Linked DNA regions of Halorarum salinum. The protein of the gene in region 1 binds, or shares a complex with, the protein of each later gene. Links are inferred from orthologs where the notes say so. Each region holds a gene or a part of one and is shown in the gene's direction. Other genes may lie near its edges. The genes, in order: HUG12_RS17100, HUG12_RS13245 and HUG12_RS13240.

What was found.
Region 2: HUG12_RS17100 (region 1) and HUG12_RS13245 share a complex: the UniProt entries of both Methanocaldococcus jannaschii proteins name them as parts of the 50S ribosomal subunit. The link is inferred for Halorarum salinum from one-to-one orthologs.
Region 3: HUG12_RS17100 (region 1) and HUG12_RS13240 share a complex: the UniProt entries of both Methanocaldococcus jannaschii proteins name them as parts of the 50S ribosomal subunit. The link is inferred for Halorarum salinum from one-to-one orthologs.

What each region holds. Positions count from the first base shown.
Region 1 is NZ_CP058579.1:3,367,226-3,372,432, reverse strand. The notes cover bases 1,313-4,250. They hold HUG12_RS17100 (50S ribosomal protein L23), read left to right. Parts: upstream 1,313-2,624; coding sequence 2,625-2,876; downstream 2,877-4,250. Other genes in these bases: HUG12_RS17085 (50S ribosomal protein L22), read left to right, coding at 4,034-4,250; HUG12_RS17090 (30S ribosomal protein S19), read left to right, coding at 3,609-4,031; HUG12_RS17095 (50S ribosomal protein L2), read left to right, coding at 2,879-3,604; rpl4p (50S ribosomal protein L4), read left to right, coding at 1,882-2,628; HUG12_RS17110 (50S ribosomal protein L3), read left to right, coding at 1,313-1,878. Also shown: HUG12_RS17115 (putative RNA uridine N3 methyltransferase), read left to right, coding at 19-852; more of HUG12_RS17110, read left to right, coding at 862-1,312; more of HUG12_RS17085, read left to right, coding at 4,251-4,519; HUG12_RS17080 (30S ribosomal protein S3), read left to right, coding at 4,519-5,207. UniProt on the Methanocaldococcus jannaschii protein: Binds to 23S rRNA. One of the proteins that surrounds the polypeptide exit tunnel on the outside of the ribosome.
Region 2 is NZ_CP058579.1:2,675,044-2,678,354, forward strand. What follows is about bases 1-2,983. They hold HUG12_RS13245 (50S ribosomal protein L10), read left to right. Parts: upstream 1-964; coding sequence 965-2,002; downstream 2,003-2,983. Other genes in these bases: HUG12_RS13235 (50S ribosomal protein L11), read left to right, coding at 1-34; HUG12_RS13240 (50S ribosomal protein L1), read left to right, coding at 327-965; rpl12p (50S ribosomal protein P1), read left to right, coding at 2,021-2,359. UniProt on the Methanocaldococcus jannaschii protein: Forms part of the ribosomal stalk, playing a central role in the interaction of the ribosome with GTP-bound translation factors.
Region 3 is NZ_CP058579.1:2,672,202-2,677,188, forward strand. The notes cover bases 2,270-4,987. They hold HUG12_RS13240 (50S ribosomal protein L1), read left to right. Parts: upstream 2,270-3,168; coding sequence 3,169-3,807; downstream 3,808-4,987. Other genes in these bases: HUG12_RS13235 (50S ribosomal protein L11), read left to right, coding at 2,388-2,876; HUG12_RS13245 (50S ribosomal protein L10), read left to right, coding at 3,807-4,844; rpl12p (50S ribosomal protein P1), read left to right, coding at 4,863-4,987. Outside these bases: HUG12_RS13225 (Gfo/Idh/MocA family protein), read right to left, coding at 1-969; HUG12_RS13230 (aldo/keto reductase), read right to left, coding at 1,282-2,259. UniProt on the Methanocaldococcus jannaschii protein: Probably involved in E site tRNA release. Binds directly to 23S rRNA. Protein L1 is also a translational repressor protein, it controls the translation of its operon by binding to its mRNA.

The sequences.
Region 1 (5,207 bases):
ACAGTCCGGTGAAGCGACATGGATGGCACGAGACTCGACGTACTCGTGCCGTCGTCGCTCGTCCGGGAGGCCGAGGACGGCCGCGAGGCCACGCGGAAACTCGGCTACGTCGCCCGCGCGGCGACGGTCTTCCGGGCGGACCGGTTGGTAGTCTTCCCCGACGGGGAAGGCGAACGCCGCTGGGGCGGCGAGTACGTCCGCACCGTGCTGGAGTACTGCGCGACCCCCTCCTACCTCCGGAAGGAGGTGTGGGGGATGCGCGAGGAACTCCGGGACGTCGGCGTGCTCCCACCCATGCGGCCCGACACCTCCGGCCCCGACGGGTCGGAGTTGCGAGACGGAATCGTGACCGAGGTCGGACCTGAAGGCCGCGTTCGGGTCAATTGCGGACTGCAACACCCGATCTCCCTTCGCCTGCCCCCCGGACGGGAGGCGACGGAGGGGGAGCGCGTCACCGTCAGGGTCTCTTCGCGAGAACCCGTCCGCGCCCGCGTCGTGGACGACCCCGCACCGGGGTTCCGCGTCGCGGGCGAGGACATCTCGGACGCCCTCGCCGCCGCCGACGTGGCGGTCGCCACCTCGCGGCACGGACGGCCGCTGTCCGTGTCCGGGCTGGGCGACCTCCACGCGCGACTGCGCGACGAACACGTCGCGGTCGCGTTCGGCGCGCCCGGCAGAGGGCTTCCGGCCATCCTCGGGGTGGACCCCGAGGAGGTGCCGGTCGAACCCGGGGCAATCGACGACTCGGGGTTCGACCTCTGGCTGAATACGATTCCGCGACAGGGGAGCGAGGTCGTGCGGACGGAGGAAGCGGTGTTCGCCACGCTCTCGCCCCTCACGCTCACGGAGTAAGCCACAACCATGCCACAACCAAGCAGACCACGCAAGGGCTCGTTGGGCTTCGGCCCGCGCACGCGCGCGAGCAGCGAAGTCCCCCGCATTCGCTCGTGGCCCGAGGACGACGGCGCGGCCGGCGTTCAGGGCTTCGCGGGCTACAAGGCGGGCATGACCCACGTCGTCATGGTGAACGACGAAGCCGACTCCCCGCGCGAGGGGATGGAGGAGTCAGTTCCCGTGACGGTCGTGGAGGTGCCCCCGATGCGGGCGGTCGCCCTTCGAGCGTACGAGGACACGCCGTACGGACAGAAGCCGGTCACCGAGGCCTGGTCGTCCGAGTTCCACGAGGAACTCGACCGGGCGCTCGACCTGCCGGCGGAGAACACCTTCGAGGACGACGCCGACGAACTCCGCGAACTCGTGGACGACGGCGCGGTCGACGACCTGCGCCTCATCACCCACACGGAGCCCGCGGCGATGGCGAACGTCCCGAAGAAGAAGCCCGACGTGATGGAGACCCGCGTGGGCGGGGACTCGCTGTCGGACCGGCTCGACTACGCGCTCGACCTCGTCGAGACGGGCGGCGAGCACGAGTTCGGCGACGTGTTCCGCGCCGGCGAGTACATGGACGTCTCCGGCGTCACGAAGGGCAAGGGCACCCAGGGCCCCGTCAAGCGCTGGGGCGTCCAGAAGCGGAAGGGCAAGCACGCACGCCAGGGCTGGCGGCGCCGGATCGGTAACCTCGGCCCGTGGAACCCCTCGCGCGTGCGTTCGACCGTTCCCCAGCAGGGTCAGACCGGCTACCACCAGCGGACCGAGCTCAACAAGCGGCTCATCGACTTCGGCGAGGGCGACGACGCCTCCGTCGAGGGCGGCTTCCCGGGCTACGGCGAGGTGGACGGCCACTACGCGCTCGTGAAGGGCTCCCTGCCGGGTCCCGACAAGCGGCTCCTGCGGTTCCGCCCGGCCATCCGGCCGAACGACCAGCCGCGCCTCGATCCCGAGGTGCGCTACGTCTCCACCGCATCGAACCAGGGCTAACCCATGAAGGCAACAGTACACGACCTGAACGGCGACGAGGCGGGTGAGGTGGACCTCCCGGAGGTCTTCGACACCCAGTACCGACCGGACCTGATCCGGCGGGCCGTGGTCGCCGCGCAGGCAAACCGGAAGCAGGCCTACGGCGCCGACGAGTACGCCGGGCTCCGCACGCCCGCCGAGTCGTTCGGCTCCGGCCGCGGGATGGCCCACGTGCCCCGACAGAACGGGCAGGGCCGGCGCGTGCCCCAGACGGTGAAGGGGCGAAAGGCGCACCCGCCGAAGGCCGAGAAGGACCAGTCGAAGAAGGTGAACGACAAGGAGCGAAAGCTCGCCGTCCGCTCGGCGCTCGCGGCCGCCACGGACCCGGAGGTCGTCGCCGAGCGCGGTCACGCGTTCGACGACGACGTCGAGCTCCCGCTCGTCGTCTCGGACGACTTCGAGGACCTCGTGAAGACGAAGGAGGTCGTCGAACTGCTCGAGGCGCTCGGCGTCCACGACGACGTCGTTCGCGCGGACGAGGGTCGCTCGGTGCGCGCGGGCCGCGGCAAGACCCGCGGGCGCAAGTACCAGCAGCCCAAGTCGATCCTCTTCGTGACCGCCGGCGAGCCGTCGAAGGCCGCCCGAAACCTCGCGGGCGTCGACGTGACGACCGCCGAGGAAGTGAACGCGGAGGACCTCGCGCCCGGCACCCACGCCGGCCGACTCACGCTGTTCACCGAGAGCGCGCTGGAGGAGGTGGCCGACCGATGAAGGTCATCCAGCACCCGCTCGTGACGGAGAAGGCGATGGACGAGATGGACTTCAGCAACAAGCTCCAGTTCATCGTGAACGTCGACGCCGCCAAGCCCGACGTGGTCGAGGCGGTCGAATCGCAGTTCGACGTGACCGTCGTGGACGTGAACACGCAGGTCACGCCGAAGGGGCAGAAGAAGGCCACAGTCGCCCTCTCCGAGGACGACGACGCCCAGGAAGTGGCCTCGCGGATCGGGGTGTTCTGATCATGGGACGCAGGATTCAGGGTCAACGACGCGGTCGCGGCGGGTCCACGTTCCGTGCGCCCTCGCACCGCTACAAGTCCGAGAAGAACCACAAGAAGGTCGAGGCCGACGACGCCACGATCTCCGGCACCGTGGTCGGCATCGAGCACGACCCGGCACGCTCCGCGCCGCTCGCGGACGTGGAGTTCGAGGACGGCGACCGCCGACTCGTGCTCGCCCCGGAGGGCGTCGCGGTCGGCGAGACGCTCCAGGTGGGCGTCTCGGCCGAGATCAAGCCCGGCAACACGCTCCCGCTCGCGGAGATCCCCGAGGGGGTTCCGGTGTGCAACGTCGAGTCCAAGCCCGGCGACGGGGGCAAGTTCGCCCGCGCCTCGGGCGTGAACGCGACGCTTCTCACCCACGACCGCGACGTCGCGGTCGTGCAGCTGCCGAGCGGCGAGGTCAAGCGGCTCAACCCGGACGCCCGCGCCACCATCGGCGTGGTCGCCGGCGGCGGCCGCACCGAGAAGCCGTTCGTGAAGGCCGGCAACAAGTACCACAAGATGAGAGCGCGCGGGACGAAGTACCCGCGCGTCCGAGGGGTCGCCATGAACGCCGTCGACCACCCGTTCGGTGGCGGCGGCCGACAGCACCCCGGCCAGCCCAAGTCCGTCTCGCGGAACGCGCCGCCGGGACGGAAGGTGGGCGACATCGCCTCCAAGCGAACCGGTCGCGGGGGGGACAACTAGACCAATGAGCTCCGAGTACAGAACCGGCCGCGAGGGTGAGTTCACCTACCGCGGCCACACGCTCGACGAACTGCAGGAGATGGAGCTGGAGGACGTCGCGGAACTGCTGCCCGCTCGCCAGCGGCGAACCATCACCCGAGGACTCGGCGTCCAGCAGCTGAAGCTGCTCGAGGACGCCCGAGAATCGACCGAGGAGGAGACGGCCAACGACCCGCTCCGCACGCACGTGCGCGACATGCCCGTGCTGCCGGAGTTCGTGGGGCTGACGTTCGCCGTCTACGACGGACACGAGTTCGAACGCGTCCGCGTGGAGCCCGAGATGATCGGGCACTACCTGGGCGAGTTCCACCTCACCCGGAACTCCGTCGAACACGGTCAGGCCGGTCTCGGCGCGACCCGGTCCTCGAAGTTCGTGCCCCTCAAGTAACCATGGGAATCAACTACAGCGTCGAATCCGACCCGGACGCCTCCGCGAAGGGGATGCTCCGGGAACGGCACCTCAGCCTGAAGCACAGCAAGGCCGTCGCCCGCGCCATCAAGGGCGAGACGGTCGCCGACGCCGAGGAGCACCTCGACGCGGTGATCGCCGGCGAGCGGTCCGTCCCGTTCAAGCAGCACAACGCCGGCGTCGGCCACCGCTCGGACATCGACGGGTGGGACGCGGGTCGCTACCCGGAGAAGGCCAGCAAGGACTTCCAGAAGCTCCTCGAGAACGTCAGGAACAACGCCGACCGCGCCGGCTTCGAGCCCGAGGAGATGGTCATCGACCACGTCGCGGCTCACAAGGTCGGCGAGCAGCAGGGTCGCAAGCCCCGCGCGATGGGTCGCGCGTCGCCCTGGAACTCCACGCAGGTGGACATCGAGATGATCGTGACGGAGAGCGAGGCGCTCGACGCCTCGGAGGGGGCCGAGTAATGGCGGACGAACACCAGTTCATCGAGGATGGCCTCCAGCGGAGTCGGATCAACGAGTTCTTCGAGGAGGAGCTCGGCCGCGCCGGCTACGGCGGCATGGACGTCGCCAAGACCCCGATGGGGACCCAGATCGTCCTCAAGGCCGAGAAGCCCGGCATGGTCATCGGCAAGGGCGGGAAGAACATCCGCAAGGTGACCACCGAGCTCGAGGAGCGGTTCGACATGGACGACCCGCAGATCGACGTCCAGGAGGTCGAGGAACCCGACCTCAACGCGAAGATCGTCGCGGACCGGCTCGCCAACGCGCTCGAGCGCGGCTGGTACTTCCGGAAGGCCGGCCACACGACGATCGACCGCATCATGGACGCCGGCGCGCTGGGCGCCGAGATCGTCCTGAGCGGGAAGGTCACCGGCGCCCGCTCGCGCGTCGAGAAGTTCAACCGCGGCTACGTCAAGCACAACGGCGAGCCCGCGGAGGACGTCGTCGACGAGGGCCAGGGCGTCGCCGTCATGAAGCTCGGCACCATCGGCGTCACGGTGAAGATCATCCCGCCGGGCGCGGAGCTGCCCGACGACTTCGAGGTCGACGCCGACGCCGAGGCGCCCGAGGTCGAACAGACCGCCGAGGAGGAGGGCGTCGAGGCCCTGCTCGAGGAGGAGCCCGAGGAGGTCCCCGACGTGTCCGACGA
Region 2 (3,311 bases), 690 kb from region 1 along the record:
CGACGACGTCCTCGCGGAAGAAGCGGCGGCCTAGTTCTCCCCTCCGTTTCCGTCGTTTCCGCCCCGGGAGCTGCCGCACCGTCGGACCATGGGTCCTCCGTCGAGGAGCGGGACGACCTCGGGGTCCGAGGGTTCGAGGACGAGCACACGGTCCAGGGTAGACGAATTCCGGGTCCGTGCGGCCGCGAGCCCTCGTGCGGGGGCACCACACGCGCTTCAACGCTTCGACGGTCTTAAGTGGCGCATGACCGTCCGTTCCGGTGAGACAGGCGTACGCCTGTTTCACTGACCCGTAGGAGCATTCCTGCGTACTACGGAGGTGAAAGATGGCAGATTCAATAGAGGACGCAGTGATCCAGGCGCTGGAGAACGCCCCACCTCGCAACTTCCGCGAGACCGTGGACTTGGCGATCAACCTCCGCGACCTGGACCTCAACGACCCGTCGAATCGAGTCGACGACGAGGTCGTCCTTCCGGGCGGAACCGGACAGGACACCCAGATCGTCGTCATCGCGGAGGGCGAGACCGCCCTCCGTGCGGAAGACGTCGCCGACGACGTCCTGTCGGGCAGCGACCTGCAGGACCTCGCCGACGAGGAGAACGAGGCCAAGGACCTCGCGGACGACACCGACTTCTTCATCGCCGAGGCCGACATGATGCAGAACGTCGCGTCCACCCTCGGACGCATCCTGGGGCCGCGCGGCAAGATGCCGACGCCGCTCCAGCCCGACGACGACGTCGTCGAGACCGTCAACCGCATGAAAAACACCGTCCAGCTTCGGTCCCGCGACCGGCGCACGTTCCACACGCGCGTCGGCGCACAGGACATGTCCGCCGAGGAGATCGCGGGCAACATCGACGTCATCGTCCGCCGGCTGGAGGCGGACCTCGAGAAGGGGCCGCTCAACATCGACGGCATCTACGTCAAGACGACGATGGGGCCGTCCGTGGAGGTGCCCGTCTGATGAGTTCGAGCGACGTCCGCAAGACCGAGACGATCCCCCAGTGGAAGCGCGAGGAGGTCGAGGAGCTCAGCGAGTTCCTCGAGCGGTACTCCTCGGTCGGCGTCGTCGGCGTGACCGGCATCCCGAGCCGGCAGCTGCAGGCGATGCGCCGCGACCTCCACGGGAAGGCGGAGCTCCGGATGAGCCGGAACACGCTGTCGACGCGCGCGCTCGAGGAGGTCGACGACGGCCTCGAGGAGCTCGCGGACTACGTCGCCGGCGAGGTCGGGCTCATCGGGACGAACGACAACCCGTTCGGGCTGTACAAGCAGCTCGAGGCGTCGAAGACGCCCGCGCCGATCAACGCCGGCGAGGTCACCCCCAACGACATCGTCATCCCGGAGGGGGACACCGGCGTGGACCCCGGCCCGTTCGTCGGGGAACTCCAGCAGGCCGGCGCGGACGCGCGCATCCAGGAGGGCTCCATCCAGGTGCTCTCCGACTCGACCGTGCTCGAGGCGGGCGAGGTCGTCGACGACACCCTCGCGAACGTCCTCTCGGAACTCGGCATCGAGCCGAAGGAGGTCGGCCTCGACCTGAAGGCCGTCTACTCCGAGGGCGTGCTGTTCGAGCCGGACGAGCTGGCCATCGACGTGGACGAGTACCGCGCGGACGTCCAGTCCGCCGCCGCCGCCGCACGGAACCTCTCCGTCAACGCGGCGTACCCGACCGACCGCACGGCCGGCGCGCTGCTCGGCAAGGCCGCCGGCGAGGCGAAGGCGGTCGGGCTCCACGCGGCCATCGAGGACGAGGAGCTCATGCCCGACCTCGTCGCCCGCGCCGACGCGCAGCTGCGCGCGCTCGCCGCGACCGTCGACGACGAGGAGGCGCTCCCCGAGGAGCTCCAGGGTGTCGAGGCGCCGAGCGCCCCGGCCACCGAGGACGAGGAACAGACCGACGACGAGGACACGGAAGCCGAGGCCGACGCCGAGGAGCCCGACGACGATGACGACGACGAGGGCGACGCCGGCGAGGGCCTGGGCCAGATGTTCGGATAACGACGGAGATTCACAACAATGGAATACGTTTACGCTGCACTCATCCTGAACGAGACGGACGAAGAGATCAACGAGGACAACGTCACGGCGGTGCTTGAGGCCGCCGGCGTCGACGTCGAGGAGTCCCGCGTCAAGGCGCTCGTCGCCGCGCTGGAGGACGTCGACATCGAGGAGGCCATCGAGACGGCCGCCGCCGCGCCCGCCGCGGGCGCCGCGGGCGGCGCCGCCGGTGGCGCCGAGGAGGCCGAGGCCGACGAGGAGGACGAGGCCGAGGAGGAAGCAGAGGCCGAGGAAGCGGCCGACGAGGACGAGGAAGAGGAGGCCAGCGGCGAGGGCCTCGGCGACCTGTTCGGCTGAAGCGGCACTCCACACGCAGTTCCGATTTTCTTTCGCGCCCGGACCCGTAGCGGCCGGTCTTTCGGACGGACTGGACCGAACCATGGTACCGGCACCGCCGACTGTGACCCGAGCGACGGCGAACCTTTACGACCGATAACGGGACCACTCCGGCGCGATGCTCCCCGCCCTCCCGGAGGCGACGCTCCTCCCGCTGGCCTACACGGTCGCTGACTGCGCGCTCGGCACCGCGAGTGGTCTGCTCCCGGGACTCCACGCGAACAACTTCGCGCTCCTCCTCGCCGCGACGGCGCCAGCGATCGACGCGCCGCCGCTCGCGCTCGGCTGCGCGATGCTCGCGGCCGGGATGGTCCACACGTTCCTCGACGTGGTCCCGGCGCTGGCGCTCGGGGTCCCCGACGCCGCGATGGCAGCGAGCGCGCTCCCTGGGCACAGGCTGGTCATCGAGGGGAGGGGCCGCGAGGCGCTCCGGCTCTCCGCGCTCGGCAGCGGCGCCGCCGTCGCGCTCGCGGTTCCGGCCGCCGTGCCGCTCACGGCCGCGATGGAGGTGGCGTATCCGACGCTCCGGGCGTGGCTCCCGCTCGTCCTCCTCGGGGTCGTGCTCGCGCTGCTCCTGACGGAGCCGACCCGGGTGGCTCGCGCGGGGGGACTGCTCTCGGCGACGCTCGCCACCGCGCTCGGGGCGGTCGCGCTCGACGCCGTCCCGGGGGGACCGCTTCCGTCGGGAGGAGTCCTCGCTCCGCTGTTCGCGGGGCTGTTCGGCGCGCCCGTCCTCGTCGACGCGCTGCACGGCGAGGGCGTCCCGCCGCAGGCCGACGCGCGCATCGCGCTCGCCCGGCGGTCGACAGGGGCCGCGGCGCTGGCCGGGACGGGCGCCGGAGCGGCGGTCGGCTACCTCCCCGGCGTCTCCGCGGGCGTCGCCTCGACGCTCGCGCTGCCGGCGACCGCCGGC
Region 3 (4,987 bases), 690 kb from region 1 along the record:
GGGCGGCTCGCCGGTCGCGACCGCCTCGAGGAACGCCGCCTGCTCGGCCTCGTGGGTGTCGAGTTCCCGCGTCGAGACCGAGGTCTCGCTCAGGTGGTTGGTCCCGCCGGTGCCCGACTCGTACAGCGTGAGTTCGCCGGTGCCCCGGTCGAAGTGCGCGCCGCCCTCGGTGCCGCGGACGTAGAAGTCGTTGCACGCGGGTCGGTTGGTCGCCCACGCCGCCTCCAGCGAGAGCGTGTGGCCTTCGGTGCTCCGGACGAACGCCGAGACGGAGTCGTCCACGTCGAACCCGGCGGGCCCTTCGTCGTCGCCCCACATCTCGACGTACGCGTAGTCGTCGCGGCCGCCGAACTGCGAGCGCGCGACGCCGGAGACCTCCGCGATCTCCGGGAAGTCCATGAAGTGAAGCCCGAGGTCGATCGCGTGGACGCCGATGTCGACGAGCGCGCCGCCTCCGGACACCTCGTCCGTCGTGAACCACGACCCCCGTCCGGGGATCCCCCGCTGACGGATGAAGTTCGCCTCGACGTGGCGGATCTCGCCGAAGCGCCCCTCCTCCCGGTAGTGGGTGAGCACCTCCGCCGCCGCGGAGAATCGGTTGTTGAAGCCGACCATGCAGAACCCGGGCGCGGTCCGGGCGGTCCGGGCGATGATCTCGGCCGACTCGAGGCTGTGTGCGAGGGGTTTCTCGAGGAGGACGTCGAGGCCGGCTTCCAGCGCGGAGACGGCGTACTTCTCGTGGAAGCTGTTCGGCGTGGTCACGAGGACGGCGTCGGCCACCTCGTACAGGCCCTCCGCGTCGTCGAACGTCTCGACTCCGTGGGCGTCGGCGAAGCGGCGCCGGGCCTCCGGGTCGACGTCCATCCCGCCGACGAGGTTCCCCCCCTGCCGGATCAGCCGCTCCGCGTGGTAGTTTCCGATCCCGCCTAGGCCGATGATACCGACGGGGACGTCCGTCACGTTCGTCATAGGAGCGTCTTACCGGTCCGGCGTCCATAAACCCGCCGAATGTATTTTGGGGGTCGCGTCCGTACCCCCACGGTCTGAACCGACTACGCCAGGATCGGGGGGCGACTCGGCCCGGTAACGGCCGACTCTGTCCCCGAAAGGCCACCCCTGCTCCCTCGACGGGGCGCGCAACTCCGGTTAGCATCGGGTTTCGCGCCGATGGGACCGTATAACGCTCCCCGGTCTCGCCGACTCGTGGAAACCTGTTGAGGTCGCGAATGGCTCGTCCGCTCCTGCCTCCACCTTCGTCCCCGCCTCCACCTTCGTCCTCGCCTACACCTTCGGATACCGGGCCACCTTCGGCGCGCCGATGCGGGCGACCTGCTCCTCGGAGAGCGACACCTCGAGCGCGCCGAGGTCGTCCCGAAGCTGTTCGATCGTCTTCGGCCCGACGATGGGTGCGGTGACCACGTCCCGCTCGAGGAGCCACGCGAGCGCGACCTGCGCCGGGGTCGCGTCCTCCTCGTCGGCGACCGCGCGTACCGCCTCGAGGACGGCCCAGTTCTCGTCCGTGAAGTACGCCCGGACCGACTCGGAGGCCGCCCCGCGGGTCCCCTCGTCGGGGTCGGCGGCTCGCTCGTACTTCCCCGTGAGGAACCCGCCGGCCAGCGGCGACCACGGGATGACGCCGAGCCCTTCTCCCTCGGCGACCGTGAGGAGGTTCGCCTCCTCGTGTCGCGCCACCGCCGAGTACTCCGGCTGGACGCACGCGAACCGGCCGTAGTCCTCGAGGTCGCTCGTGTACAGCGCCTTCGTCAGTCGGTAGGCCGTCGTCGTCGACGCGCCGACGTACCGGACGCGACCCGACTCGATCAGGGCGTCCAGCGCGGCGAGCGTCTCCTCGATGGGGGTGGTCTCGTCCCACCGGTGGATCTGGTACAGGTCGACGTAGTCGACGCCGAGGCGGTCGAGGCTCGCCTCGCACTGGTCGAGGACGTGCTTGCGGGAGAGCCCCCCGCCGTTCGGGCCGTCGCGCATGTCGCCGTACACCTTCGTCGCCAGCACGAGTTCGTCGCGGTTCGCCGAGGCGACGGCGTCGCCGACGATCTCCTCGCTCTCGCCGCTCGAGTAGACGTTCGCCGTGTCGAGGAAGTTGACGCCGGCGTCGAGCGCCTCGTGGATCAGGTCGACGCTGGCGTCGCGGTCGTTCATCATCCACGGCTGCTCGGAGCCGAAGTTCATGCAGCCGAGACAGAACCGGGAGACCTCGAGCCCCGTGCGCCCGAGCGTCGTGTACCGCATCTCGGTCATGGCAGCAAGTTTTGCCGCGCCGCGAATAAGCCTGCGGAACGCCGCCGACGGCACGTGCGCGAACGGTTCACACGCGAACGCGACGGGCAAAGACAACCCTTAAACGCCGCGCGGAGGATTCTCGGGACATGGCTGGAACCATCGAAGTGCTCGTCCCCGGTGGCCAGGCCAACCCCGGCCCGCCGCTCGGGCCGGAGCTTGGCCCGACCCCGGTGGACGTGCAGGCGGTCGTGCAGGAGATCAACGACCAGACGACCGCGTTCGACGGCATGGAAGTGCCCGTCACCGTGGAGTACGAGGACGACGGCTCGTTCACCATCGACGTGGGGGTCCCGCCGACCTCCGAACTCGTCAAGGACGAGGCCGGCTTCGAGACCGGTTCGGGCGAGCCCCACGAGAACTTCGTCGCGGACATCTCGGTCGAACAGCTGAAGAAGATCGCCGAGCAGAAGCAGTCGGACCTGCTCTCGTACGACGTGAAGAACGCGGCCAAGGAGGTCGCGGGCACCTGCGTCACCCTCGGGGTCACCATCGAGGGCGAGGACGCGCGCACCTTCAAGGAGCGCGTCGACTCGGGCGAGTACGACGACGTCCTCGCGGAAGAAGCGGCGGCCTAGTTCTCCCCTCCGTTTCCGTCGTTTCCGCCCCGGGAGCTGCCGCACCGTCGGACCATGGGTCCTCCGTCGAGGAGCGGGACGACCTCGGGGTCCGAGGGTTCGAGGACGAGCACACGGTCCAGGGTAGACGAATTCCGGGTCCGTGCGGCCGCGAGCCCTCGTGCGGGGGCACCACACGCGCTTCAACGCTTCGACGGTCTTAAGTGGCGCATGACCGTCCGTTCCGGTGAGACAGGCGTACGCCTGTTTCACTGACCCGTAGGAGCATTCCTGCGTACTACGGAGGTGAAAGATGGCAGATTCAATAGAGGACGCAGTGATCCAGGCGCTGGAGAACGCCCCACCTCGCAACTTCCGCGAGACCGTGGACTTGGCGATCAACCTCCGCGACCTGGACCTCAACGACCCGTCGAATCGAGTCGACGACGAGGTCGTCCTTCCGGGCGGAACCGGACAGGACACCCAGATCGTCGTCATCGCGGAGGGCGAGACCGCCCTCCGTGCGGAAGACGTCGCCGACGACGTCCTGTCGGGCAGCGACCTGCAGGACCTCGCCGACGAGGAGAACGAGGCCAAGGACCTCGCGGACGACACCGACTTCTTCATCGCCGAGGCCGACATGATGCAGAACGTCGCGTCCACCCTCGGACGCATCCTGGGGCCGCGCGGCAAGATGCCGACGCCGCTCCAGCCCGACGACGACGTCGTCGAGACCGTCAACCGCATGAAAAACACCGTCCAGCTTCGGTCCCGCGACCGGCGCACGTTCCACACGCGCGTCGGCGCACAGGACATGTCCGCCGAGGAGATCGCGGGCAACATCGACGTCATCGTCCGCCGGCTGGAGGCGGACCTCGAGAAGGGGCCGCTCAACATCGACGGCATCTACGTCAAGACGACGATGGGGCCGTCCGTGGAGGTGCCCGTCTGATGAGTTCGAGCGACGTCCGCAAGACCGAGACGATCCCCCAGTGGAAGCGCGAGGAGGTCGAGGAGCTCAGCGAGTTCCTCGAGCGGTACTCCTCGGTCGGCGTCGTCGGCGTGACCGGCATCCCGAGCCGGCAGCTGCAGGCGATGCGCCGCGACCTCCACGGGAAGGCGGAGCTCCGGATGAGCCGGAACACGCTGTCGACGCGCGCGCTCGAGGAGGTCGACGACGGCCTCGAGGAGCTCGCGGACTACGTCGCCGGCGAGGTCGGGCTCATCGGGACGAACGACAACCCGTTCGGGCTGTACAAGCAGCTCGAGGCGTCGAAGACGCCCGCGCCGATCAACGCCGGCGAGGTCACCCCCAACGACATCGTCATCCCGGAGGGGGACACCGGCGTGGACCCCGGCCCGTTCGTCGGGGAACTCCAGCAGGCCGGCGCGGACGCGCGCATCCAGGAGGGCTCCATCCAGGTGCTCTCCGACTCGACCGTGCTCGAGGCGGGCGAGGTCGTCGACGACACCCTCGCGAACGTCCTCTCGGAACTCGGCATCGAGCCGAAGGAGGTCGGCCTCGACCTGAAGGCCGTCTACTCCGAGGGCGTGCTGTTCGAGCCGGACGAGCTGGCCATCGACGTGGACGAGTACCGCGCGGACGTCCAGTCCGCCGCCGCCGCCGCACGGAACCTCTCCGTCAACGCGGCGTACCCGACCGACCGCACGGCCGGCGCGCTGCTCGGCAAGGCCGCCGGCGAGGCGAAGGCGGTCGGGCTCCACGCGGCCATCGAGGACGAGGAGCTCATGCCCGACCTCGTCGCCCGCGCCGACGCGCAGCTGCGCGCGCTCGCCGCGACCGTCGACGACGAGGAGGCGCTCCCCGAGGAGCTCCAGGGTGTCGAGGCGCCGAGCGCCCCGGCCACCGAGGACGAGGAACAGACCGACGACGAGGACACGGAAGCCGAGGCCGACGCCGAGGAGCCCGACGACGATGACGACGACGAGGGCGACGCCGGCGAGGGCCTGGGCCAGATGTTCGGATAACGACGGAGATTCACAACAATGGAATACGTTTACGCTGCACTCATCCTGAACGAGACGGACGAAGAGATCAACGAGGACAACGTCACGGCGGTGCTTGAGGCCGCCGGCGTCGACGTCGAGGAGTCCCGCGTCAAGGCGCTCGT